2 regions of the Caulobacter sp. DMC95 genome follow, and region 1 is predicted to be linked to the other one. Evidence: predicted binding sites of a transcription regulator. Region 1 holds the regulator's gene; the other holds the start of a gene.

Region 1 (5,759 bases):
GCTTTGTCGAGCCGATCGCCAAGGCGCTGGGCGCCCTTGGAGCCGAACGCGCCTGGTCGGTGCATGGCTCGGGGATGGACGAACTGACGACGACCGGCGAGACCGAGGTCGCCGAGTGGCGAGACGGCGTCGTCAGGCTGTTCAAGATCACGCCCGAGGCCGTCGGCCTGCCCCGCGCTGCTCTGGCCGATCTGACGGGCGGAGATCCTCATTTCAACGCCGCCGCCCTGACCCGTCTGTTTGACGGCGAGACGGGCCCCTATCGGGACATCGTCTTGCTCAACGCCGCCGCCGCTTTCCTGGTCGCCGACAAAGTCGAGACCTTGGTCGAGGGCATCGCCCTGGCGGGTGAGGTGATCGACAGCGGACGCGCCAAGGCCGCTCTCGCAGGCCTCGTGACCGCCACCAATACGGACGTAACCGCGTGACCGACATTCTGGCCAAGATCGCCGCCTACAAGCGCGAGGACGTCGCAAGCCGAAAGGCCGCACGCTCTCAAGCCCAGATCGACGCCGCCGCCAAGGGCGCTTCGGCGCCGCGCGGGTTCAAGGCCGCGCTTGAAGCGCGCCACGCCCCGGGGAAGCTGTCGCTGATCGCGGAGATCAAGAAAGCCTCGCCCTCGAAGGGCCTAATCCGCGAGGACTTCGATCCGCCGGTTCTGGCTAAGGCCTATGAAGCCGGCGGCGCGGCCTGTCTGTCGGTGCTGACCGACACGCCGAGCTTCCAGGGCGCGGATGAATATCTTGTCGCTGCTCGGGCTGCGGTCGCCCTGCCCTGCATCCGCAAGGACTTCTTGGTCGATCCCTGGCAGGTGGCCGAGAGCCGGGCCCTAGGCGCCGATGCGATCCTCGTAATCCTGGCGATGATCGACGACGTACTGGCGGCGGAGTTGATGGCCGAAGCCAAACGCCTGGGCATGGACGCCCTGGTGGAGGTTCACGATGAGGCCGAGATGGCGCGCGCTGGCGCGCTGGGCTCGGATCTGGTCGGGATTAACAACCGCGACCTCAAGAGCTTCGTCGTCGATCTGGCGGTGACCGAGCGCCTGTCAGCTCAGGCGCCGCCAGACGCGCTGCTGGTCACCGAAAGCGGGATCTTCACTCACGATGACGTCGTGCGGATGGAAGGCGCCGGCGCCAAGGCGATGCTGGTCGGCGAGAGCCTGATGCGCCATGCGGATGTGACAGCCGCGACGCGGATCTTGATCGGTTAAACCCAAAACGGGCTTTTCTGGCGCTGGCGCCTGAGGGCGAAACAGTCCCATCCTTCCAAATGTCGCCGCGCCGAGAACGCGGCTGAGGAAACGTGCATGAACTGGCTCGCGCGAGTCGTGAAATGGGCCCTGGCCACGAATTTCAAGCTGCAGGGCTGGAAGATCGAGGGCGCACCGCCCGAAACGCGGAAGTTCGTCGTGATCGCCGCGCCCCATACCAGCAATTGGGACTTCGTCTATTTCGTCGGCGCCGCCGACGCCCTGAACCTTGATCTCAGCTTCATCGGCAAGGCCTCGCTGTTCAAGCCGCCGTTCGACCAGATGATGCGGGATCTTGGCGGGATACCGCTTGATCGCGAGCGCTCCAAGGACATGGTCAAGGCGATGGTCGAGGAGTTCGGCCGCCGTGACACCTTCATGCTGACGATCGCGCCGGAGGGCACACGCGGCAAAGCCCGGCAGTGGAAAACCGGCTTCTATCACATCGCCATGGGCGCCGAGGTGCCGATGGTGCTGGGCATGATGGACTACAAGCGAAAGGTCGTGGGCCTTGGCCCCGCGATCTACCCGACCGGCGACTACGCCGCCGACATGCGGCGGATCGCCGGCTTCTACCAGAGCTGCACGCCCAAGTTCCCTGAGATGGCCACCGGGTTCGACGACCAGGACCTCACGACGGGCGCGTGAGCCGGAACGCTGGTTTATAAGGCGGGCGCCGTTCTGCGGGAGAATCGGATGCGCGCCTTGCTGACCACCTTGAAGCGCCTCGCGCAGCGTCCAATCAGGTCTACTCTCGGTCGACTAAGCCCAACCGCGCACGCTACCTCTGTCACCGCGCCGACCGACGGGCTCCAGGCCCCCCAGGAACTCTGGCACCTGGTCGGGGCCGCAGACGCCGACTTCGTGCGGGTCGGGCAGCAGTTCAAGGCGCTGTTCCTTGACGCGGGCCTGCAACCTCACCACGCCATCCTCGACGTCGGCTGCGGCATCGGACGCGCAGCCGCCCCTCTCGTCGACTATCTCGATGAGAACGGCCGCTACGCGGGCTTCGACGTCATGGCCGAAGCGATCGACTGGTGCCGCGCAAATATCGCCGTCGGAGACTCCAGGTTCGAGTTCCTCCACGCCGACATGCACAGCGACCGCTACAATCCGAGCGGAACCCAGCCGGCCAGCGCCTATGTCTTTCCCTACCCCAACGCCAGTTTTGACTATGTCTGGTTGGGTTCGGTGTTCACCCATCTGCTGGCGGCGGATCAGGCGCAGTTCGCGCGCGAGATCGCCAGGGTCCTGCGGCCGGGCGGCATCAGCATCGTCTCCTGGTATCTGATTGATGAGGAGGCGCGGGCCAACACCGGGTCCGGCCAGATCGCCTTCGACTTCGTCCATCCACTGGACGGTTGCTGGACGGCGACGCCCGACCTGCCCGAGGCCGTGATTGGCTACGATCTGGCGCACGTGCGAACGCAGTACGAGGAACTGGGCCTGGAGATCCTGAACCAAGCCCTCGGCGTCTGGCGGCGCGAACCGATGCAGGACCAGGACATCATCGTGGCGCGCAAGCGCTCCTGAAAGGCTTTATTAAGTTTTTGATTCTTCGGCGCTTTCCGATCGCCCCCACCCTAACCCCCTGAAATAACGCCGCTTTTCCCGTTAACGAAGCTCGGCTTGACTTTGACGCGGAACACCACGAGAACATTCGCAAGGTTTGCGGTTTGTTCCGCGCTCCACCTGAGGCCGACATGCTCACGCGCAAGCAGCACGAACTGCTGATGTTCATCCATGAACGGATCAAGGAAACCGGCGTCTCGCCGTCGTTCGACGAGATGAAGGAAGCCCTCGATCTGGCTTCCAAGTCCGGGATCCACCGCTTGATCACGGCCCTGGAGGAGCGTGGCTTCATTCGTCGTCTGGCGCATCGGGCGCGCGCGCTGGAGGTGGTGAAGCTCCCGCAGCAGGCTACGACCGCTGCGCCGCCCAAGGGGCGCGGCGCATTCCGCCCGCAGGTCTTTGAAGGCGGCGGGGCGCCGCTCCCGTCCAGCAGCACTGCCGTCCCGGCCAATGACAGCCGCGACCTTCCTATCCTGGGCAAGATCGCCGCGGGTACGCCAATCGACGCAATCCAGCACGAACGCGATCGTTTGCCGGTGCCAGAAACGATGCTCGGCGGCGGCGAGCACTATGTCCTTGAGGTCCAGGGAGACTCGATGATCGAGGCTGGGATCCTCGATGGTGACTATGTGATCATCAAGAAGGGCGACACCGCCACCTCGGGCGAGATCGTCGTCGCGCTGGTCGGCGAGGAAGCCACCCTAAAGCGCCTGCGCAAGAAGGGGGGCTCGATCGCTTTGGAGGCGGCTAATCCAAAGTACGAGACGCGCATCTTCGGTCCGGATCAGGTCGAGGTGCAGGGTAAGCTGGTGGGCCTGATCCGCCGTTATCACTAGACCCAGGCGCGCAGCGCTCCGGCGATTCAGGCCCTGATCCGACGAGGATCGGGGCCTTTCTCCTATTTGCGACTAGGGCGTAAGACGTCCGGCCTCCGCTAACCGTTGGGCTGCGGCGTCGAAGCCCGCCCAGGCCGCCGCCGCAAGCGCACCGCCGGTGCTGACCCGGCGCACGCCGAGCCCCGCAAGGCTCTCCACCGTCATGTCGTCGCCCCAGAGCAGAATATTTACAGGCTTGGGCGCGACCGCTTCGACGATCGCTCGAATCTCAGCCGGATCCGTAACGCCAGGCGCATAGAGGCAGTCCGCGCCAGCGCTGGCATAGGCCTTCAGCCGTTCGAGGGTCGCCCCAAGGTCACGGCGGCCACGCAGATAGCCTTCGGAGCGCCCCACCAGCATCACGTCGCGCCCGCTAGCGTCAATCGCCGCACGCGCCGCCTTGAGCCGCTCTACGGCGACGGAAAGTTCATAGAGCGCCACGCCCGACCAGTCCTCGATCGAGAGACCCGCGACACCCGCGTCTATGGCCAAAGTCACGCTCTCGGCGACCTTGGCTGGCGTATCTCCGAAGCCATTTTCGAAGTCCGCATTGACCGGTAGATCAGTGGCGGCGCAGAGCATCTTCAGGTGAGTGATCACCTCATCGCGCGTCACCGCTCCGTCGCTCTTGCCCAGCGCCCAAGCCATGCCTGCGCTGGTCGAGGCCAGGGCCTTGAAACCAAGGCCTTCCAGCCGCTTTGCGCTGCCGACATCCCACGGATTAGGCAGGATGAAGCAACCTTCCGCATGGAGGGCGCGAAATATGGCGCGCCGTGGGGCGTATGGATCTGACATAGTGGGGGCCTCCTGATAGAGCGCGGTCCGGCGCCCGATTCTAACCCGCCACGCACCAGAAGGCGTCAGTATCCGCTCCACGGTCGCTCGCCACGTAAGGGCTGCGCCCAGACAATGCGCCAACCGTCCGGCCGTCGGTAGAGTTCGGCTGAGCCTTGCCGTGCAAAGTCCTCGCCTGTCAGCAGCACGGTTTCGGCGCACAGCGGCGGCACGCGCGGCGGCGGCTTTCCGCGAACCACGACGATCTCGCTCCGAACGCATAGGCCGCTCAGCACCTCGGCGTCAGGCGTCTTGCGCGACCATGCCAGGGACAACCGCACAGGCGCGCCAAGTTTCGGTCCGCAAATCCATCGGTCGCAGCCGTAGAGACTCCAGGCTGTCGGCTCCAGACCCCGCCTCCGCGCCCAGAGCTCAGCGCCGAACCGCTTGGCGTCAGTCCGGAGCAGAACCGCCGCGTCACCCGATCGCACGGCGGCGGTCGCGCCGTCGGCGGCGACCCAGGCGTCGGGTGGTGATGGCCTGGGCCAAACGGCGACAGCCAAGGCGAGCGGCGCGCCGATCCAACGAAGACGCCCTTTCCAAAGGCAGAGGAGCATCAGCCCCAGGAACGCGAGCACGAGCACCTCTGGTGGTGCGCTGGCGACGACATGCTGCGCGCCGTGCGCTTGAGCGAACAGGTTCGCAACGCCGAGCATGGCGTCAACGCCCCAGCCGGCGATAGCCAGGAAGGGCGCGCTTAGTCCCAAGGGCTCCAGAAGAGCGCCGATAGCCAAAAACGGCATGATCACGAACGAGGACAATGGCGCCACGAGCAGGTTTGCTGGCAGACCCCACACCGCGACGCGGTTGAAATGCTGCATGGCGAACGGCGCGGTGGCCAAGCCCGCCACAAAGCTGGCCGCGACGCTGGCGGCCAACCAGGCGACGGCCGCCTGCGGCCCTTGGATCCACCAGGGTGTCGACAACTCCCGCACCGGCCGGGGCCAGGCCTCGGCTAGAGCCACGAGCGCGGCTGTCGCAGCGAAGGACATCTGAAAGCCCGGCTCGCCCGCCGTTTCGGGCTTGAGCAGAAGGATCAGCAGCGCCGCCAGCGCCAAGCCATGCAAGGTGATCGCGCGTCGATCAAAGAGGATCGCCAGGAAGGCTACGCTGGCTGTGATGGCCGCGCGTTCGGCGGGCGGTGGCGCACCGGATATGACCAGATAGCCCAGAACCGCGACCAGCCCGCCGACGGCGGCGATCTTCTTACCCGGCGCACGCAAGGC
Region 2 (5,759 bases), on a different contig from region 1:
CACCCTGACCACCCTGACCGTGCACGAGGGCGTTCCGGGGCACCACTTGCAGCTGTCTCTTTCGAACGAAGCCAAGGGCCTGCCGCTGATCCGCAAGATCATCGGCTTCTCGGGCTACACCGAGGGCTGGGCTCTGTATTCCGAGCAGCTCGCTGTCGAGATGGGCGTCTACAAGAACGACCCGCGCGGCCAGATCGGCATGCTGCACGACGCGCTGTTCCGCGCCGTGCGCCTGGTGGTCGACACCGGCATGCACCACAAGAAGTGGAGCCGCGAGCAGGCCATCAAGTACATGGCCGAGACCATGGGCGATGAGGAAAGCGGCGCGATCACCGAGATCGAGCGCTATGTCGTGTGGCCGGGCCAGGCCTGCAGCTACATGATCGGCAAGATCGTCTGGCTCCGCGCCCGGGCCAAGGCCCAGAAGGCGCTGGGCAAGAAGTTCGACATCCGCGAATTCCACGACGCGGGCTTGCTGTCGGGCATGACTCCGCTGACCGTCTTCGAGCGGGTGATCGACGACTACATCGTCAGCAAGGGCGGCAAGGCCTAAAGGCGTTCAGATGAGGTCCCTCCTCCCGCTGGCGGGGGAGGGACGCTCTTCCTTAGCCCCAGCTGTCCGATGCGCCCGCGCGGCGCGCCACGGCCTTGACCGGGGCGGTGCTGCGCAGTGCGGGCATCGGCTTGTCCGACGGCTTGCCGTAGAGCCAGCCCTGGGCGAAGTCGACGCCGACATTGCGGACGACCTCCTCGACCTCGGCGGTTTCGACCATCTCCGCGACCGTACGGACCTTGAGGTCACGGCACAGCTCCACCAGTCGCCGCACCAGCGCGCCGTCGCGGCTGTTGTCGGCCAGTTCGCGCACATAGCGACCGTCGATCTTGACGATGTCGAGCGCCAGCTGCTGCAGGTAGGAGAACGAAGACGAGCCGGCCCCGAAGTCGTCGAGACAGACCAGAGAGCCCATCGAGCGGAGGCTCTGGATATGCTGGTTTGCGGTCACCAGATTGTCGATCGCGCGGGTCTCGGTGATCTCGAAGATCAGTCGCCCCTTGGCTTCGTCGAACTTCGCCAGCAGTCGGCCGACATGGTCGACAAAGGTTTCGTTGCCGATCGTCTGGCCTGACACATTGACCGCCAGCTTCAGCTTGCGCTCGGTGTCGTTGGCCAGCTTCTTGACCGCCTGCTCGACGATGGCGTGGTCGAGCTCTTCGATCAGATCGAACTCTTCGGCCATACGGATCAGGGCGAACGGACTGCCGCCGTCCTCGAACCGGACCAGAACCTCGTGATGATGCGCGAGGCCCGTGGCTAGCGAAACGACGGGCTGGAAGGCCAGGTTGAAACGTCGCTGGCTGACGGCCACGCCTAGGGCTCCGGCGCGCGCCAGGGTGCGCTTGACGGACCGGTTCATCGCCTCAGACAAGGTCATCGGCGGGATGTCCTTGAGTCCTTCGCGCAGGAAATCGTCTAGGGCGTAGCGCAGGGCGCGCATCGCTCGCGATGAGCCGCCGCCGCCTTCCAGCGGCACCACGTGAGCGCTGGCTTCGGCGCTGACCATCCGGGTCAGGCGCTTGATCATGTTTTCGGGACGATCGTCGCGCTGGCGGAGCAGGGCGAAGCGGTCGTCCGACAGTTTGGTGGCTGCGGCGCCGCCATGGGCTTCGGCGCGAAGCGCGCTGGCCACCCGGACGTCGAGCGCGGCGGCTTCATCGGGCGACAGCCCCTCGCGCATGTCGCCCAGGCCGGAGAACTCCACCATGGCCAGTTCCAGCTCGATGCCGGTGACCCGGGCGGCTTCGAACAGGCCCTGTGCGATATCGTCGAACGACTCGCGGGGTTGTAGCGAACTGGCCGCTAACGGCGGCCCGGCGGATTGCGCCGCTGTGATCGCCACCGAGACACGACCCTCGTTTTCGGGCAATGCGCGCAGGATGACGCGGACGTGTTTGTCCGCCGGTTCAGCCAGGCGCAACACGACCGGACCACGCCGCACGCCGTCGTCGGCGCAGCCCAGCATGGCTTCCATCAAAGGGCGGTCGTCAGCGTGAAACAGCTCCGCCCAGACTTTGCCCGTGAGCGCAGCCTCGCTCTTGCCCATCACCTTCTGCGCAGCGCCGAGGACCAGGCGCACGCGCCCGCTCTGCAATTCCACCAGCAGGTCGGCGCTGGCGAAGGCCAGACCAAGAAGGCGACGCGGATCTAGCGACAAGTCGGCAATCCCCCGAGTGAGCCAGTGACCCTTGCATGTCGGGACTTAAGGACCGGTTTCGGCGGCGGCCCCAGCGAAACTCAATTCCGGTTCCAATGCGGTGCGACAAAAACGGTCGTTTCTGCGATGGGAACATCTTGCGAACATGGAACAAAGCGTGTACCCATTCACCATGTTCCACAGGTTGCTGAGGCGGGGCGCGCGAAGCGCCAATCGGGCGACCGGAATCATGGAATAGAAGGCGGATCAATCATGACTAGTCAGGCGGCTTTGAAACTCGTGGCCAAGGAAGAAGGCGATAAGCAACGCGCGCTAGAGGCGGCTCTCGCCCAGATCGACCGCGCGTTCGGCAAGGGCTCGGTGATGAAGCTGGGCGAGAAGGGCAAGGTCGAGATGGAGTCCGTCTCCACGGGCTCGCTCGGTCTGGACATCGCGCTCGGCATCGGCGGCCTGCCCAAGGGGCGGATCGTCGAGGTCTACGGCCCTGAGAGCTCGGGTAAGACCACCCTGGCGCTGCACGTGGTGGCCGAGGTGCAGAAGGCGGGCGGCACCGCCGCCTTTGTCGACGCCGAACACGCGCTGGATCCGTCCTACGCTTTCAAGCTGGGGGTCAATCTCGACAACCTCCTGGTCTCTCAGCCCGACAACGGCGAGCAGGCGCTTGAGATCACCGACACGCTGGTGCGCTCCGGCGCCGTGGACATCGTGGTCGTCGACTCGGTGGCGGCGCTGACGCCCAAGGCGGAAATCGAAGGCGAGATGGGCGACAGCCTGCCCGGCCTGCAAGCGCGTCTGATGAGCCAGGCGCTGCGCAAGCTGACGGCCTCGATCAACAAGGCCAACACCATCGTCATCTTCATCAACCAGATCCGCCACAAGATCGGGGTGATGTACGGCAGCCCCGAGACGACCACGGGCGGCAACGCGCTGAAGTTCTACGCCTCGGTGCGTCTCGATATCCGCCGCACCGGCTCGGTGAAGGCGCGTGACGAGATCATCGGCAACAATGTCCGCGTGAAGGTGGTCAAGAACAAGGTGGCCCCGCCGTTCCGTGAGGTCGAGTTCGACATCATGTACGGCGAGGGCATCTCCAAGCTGGGTGAGGTCATCGACCTCGGCGTCAAGGCTGGGATCATCGATAAGGCCGGCTCGTGGTTCTCGTACGGCAGCCAGCGTATCGGCCAGGGTCGCGACAATGTCCGCGAGTTCTTGAAGAACAATCCTGACATCGCCGCGTCCATCGAAGCCGCCGTCCGCAAGTCGTCGCAGAAGATCGAGGAAGAGCTCCTGGTCGGCGGCCCGGAGGAGGGCGACGAGGAGTAGATCCTCCGCCCGAAGGTTTCGCGGCCTTCGCCCGCATTCGCGGGCGTTCCCCGCCTTCAACACGCCCGCGGCGGACCGCCGCGAAGGCCGCGATCAGGCCGCCTGGACCCCATGCCAGGCGGCCTACTCTTTTGGGGGCGAGAGGGTGGGCGGTCGTTCCTCGGCTTGATGTGGGCGGCATGCAGCGGAAGGTCAGGTTTCACCCCTGAGCGGACCTTGGCCTTTTGCGTCCTTCGAGGCGCGCTCCCCAGGATGAGCTCTTCAGCAATAGAGTTCTTCATCTTGAGGTGTCAGCTGAAGGCAAGTCTCGAAGACCGCACGGGCCCCGCCTAACACCGATCTCCGACCGCCCCAATGTCGCCTGTCGCCGCCGCGACGCGGCGAGCGCGGACGGGGCGAACTGCCGCAAACGGGTCCTTTTCCGCCGCAACCAGCGCCCCCACATCCAAGCCTGTTTCCCCTTGGCCGAAAACCGCGCTATGCAGCGGCCGACTTCCGGCCGCTCGCCGGACCGGTACGCAAGACTTGAGACGCTCATGCCCAGCTTGAACGAGATCCGCAGCACCTTCCTCGACTACTTCGGCAAGGCCGATCACGCCGTGACGCCGTCGGCGCCGCTGGTGCCGCAGAACGACCCGACCCTGCTGTTCGTCAACGCCGGCATGGTGCCGTTCAAGAATGTGTTCACGGGCGCTGAAACCCCGGCCCATCCGCGCGCGGCCAGCTCGCAGAAGTGCGTCCGCGCCGGCGGCAAGCACAACGACCTGGACAACGTCGGCTACACCGCGCGCCACCACACCTTCTTCGAGATGCTGGGTAACTTCTCGTTCGGCGACTACTTCAAGGAACAGGCGATCCACCACGCCTGGACCCTGCTGACCGGCGAGTTCAAGCTGCCGAAGGAAAAGCTGCTGGTCACGGTGTACCACACCGACGACGAGGCGGCCGCGCTGTGGAAGAAGATCGCCGGCCTTGGCGATGACCGCATCATCCGCATCCCGACCAACGACAACTTCTGGTCCATGGGCGACACCGGCCCGTGCGGCCCGTGCTCGGAAATCTTCTTCGACCACGGCCCCCATATCGCGGGCGGCCCTCCCGGCAGTCCCGATGAAGACGGCGACCGCTTCATCGAGATCTGGAATCTCGTGTTCATGCAGTTCGAGCAACTGGCGGGCGGTGAGCGCATCAGCCTGCCCAAGCCCTCGATCGATACTGGCATGGGCCTGGAGCGGATCGCCGCCGTTCTGCAGGGCCAGCACGACAACTACGACATCGATCTCTTCAAGGCCCTGATCGCCGCCAGCGTCGAGCTGACGGGCGTGAAGGCCGAGGGCGCCCAGGCGCCGTCGCACCGCGTGATCGCCGACCACCTGCGCTCGTCCTCGTTCCTGCTGGCCGATGGCGTGTCGCCCTCGAACGAAGGGCGCGGCTACGTTCTGCGCCGTATCATGCGCCGCGCCATGCGCCACGCCTATCTGCTGGGCGCCAACGAGCCCTTGATGCACCGCCTGGCCCCGACCCTGGTGGCCGAGATGGGCCAGGCCTATCCGGAGCTGCGCCGCGCCGAGGCCTCGATCGTCGAGACCCTGCGCCAGGAAGAGGAGCGCTTCCGCACCACCCTGGGCCGCGGCATGGGCCTGCTGGATGAGGCCACGGCCAACCTGTCGGCCGGCGACGTGCTGGACGGCGAGACCGCCTTCAAGCTCTACGACACCTACGGCTTCCCGCTGGACCTTACGCAGGACGCCGTCCGCGCCAAGGGCCTGACCGTCGACACCGACGGCTTCGACGCGGCCATGCAGAAGCAGCGCGAAATGGCGCGCGCCAACTGGGCCGGTTCGGGCCAGCAGGGCGCGGCGGCCGCCTGGTTCTCGATCAAAGAAAAGGCCGGCGCCACCGACTTCGTCGGCTACGAGACCACCGAAACCACCGGCGTGGTGAAGGCCATCGTCGTCGACGGCGCCGAGGTCGAGAGCGCCTCGGCCGGGACGACCGCCGAGGTCCTGCTGGACCGCACCAGCTTCTACGCTGAGAGCGGCGGTCAGGCCGGCGACACCGGCGTGATCGAGGTGGGCGGCCGCGAGAGCCGCGTCATCGACACCCAGAAGCAGGCCGGTGAGCTGCACGTGCACCGTGTCGAGCTCACGGGCGACCTGAAGGTCGGCGACAAGGTCGTGGCCAGCGTCGATGCGGATCGTCGCCACACCACGCGCTCGAACC

The links. The regulator LexA, encoded in region 1, represses DNA repair genes until DNA is damaged. The targets are predictions, from matches to a motif close to ATGTTCNCNANNTGTTCT.
Region 2: a site for LexA is predicted at 2,343-2,360, ahead of recA (recombinase RecA). Genes of this name have one in related genera too.

Annotation. Positions count from the first base shown of each region.
Region 1 is NZ_JBQUZP010000001.1:199,749-205,507, reverse strand. It holds gene trpD (anthranilate phosphoribosyltransferase) at 1-428, shown strand, start outside; gene trpC (indole-3-glycerol phosphate synthase TrpC) at 425-1,213, shown strand; gene ACT53N_RS01005 (lysophospholipid acyltransferase family protein) at 1,310-1,900, shown strand; gene ACT53N_RS01000 (class I SAM-dependent methyltransferase) at 1,949-2,785, shown strand; gene lexA (transcriptional repressor LexA) at 2,956-3,660, shown strand; gene ACT53N_RS00990 (isocitrate lyase/PEP mutase family protein) at 3,733-4,494, opposite strand; gene ACT53N_RS00985 (ComEC/Rec2 family competence protein) at 4,560-5,759, opposite strand, start outside.
Region 2 is NZ_JBQUZP010000007.1:124,635-130,393, forward strand. It holds gene ACT53N_RS16285 (DUF885 domain-containing protein) at 1-553, shown strand, start outside; gene ACT53N_RS16290 (EAL domain-containing protein) at 606-2,213, opposite strand; gene recA (recombinase RecA) at 2,466-3,536, shown strand; gene alaS (alanine--tRNA ligase) at 4,073-5,759, shown strand, end outside.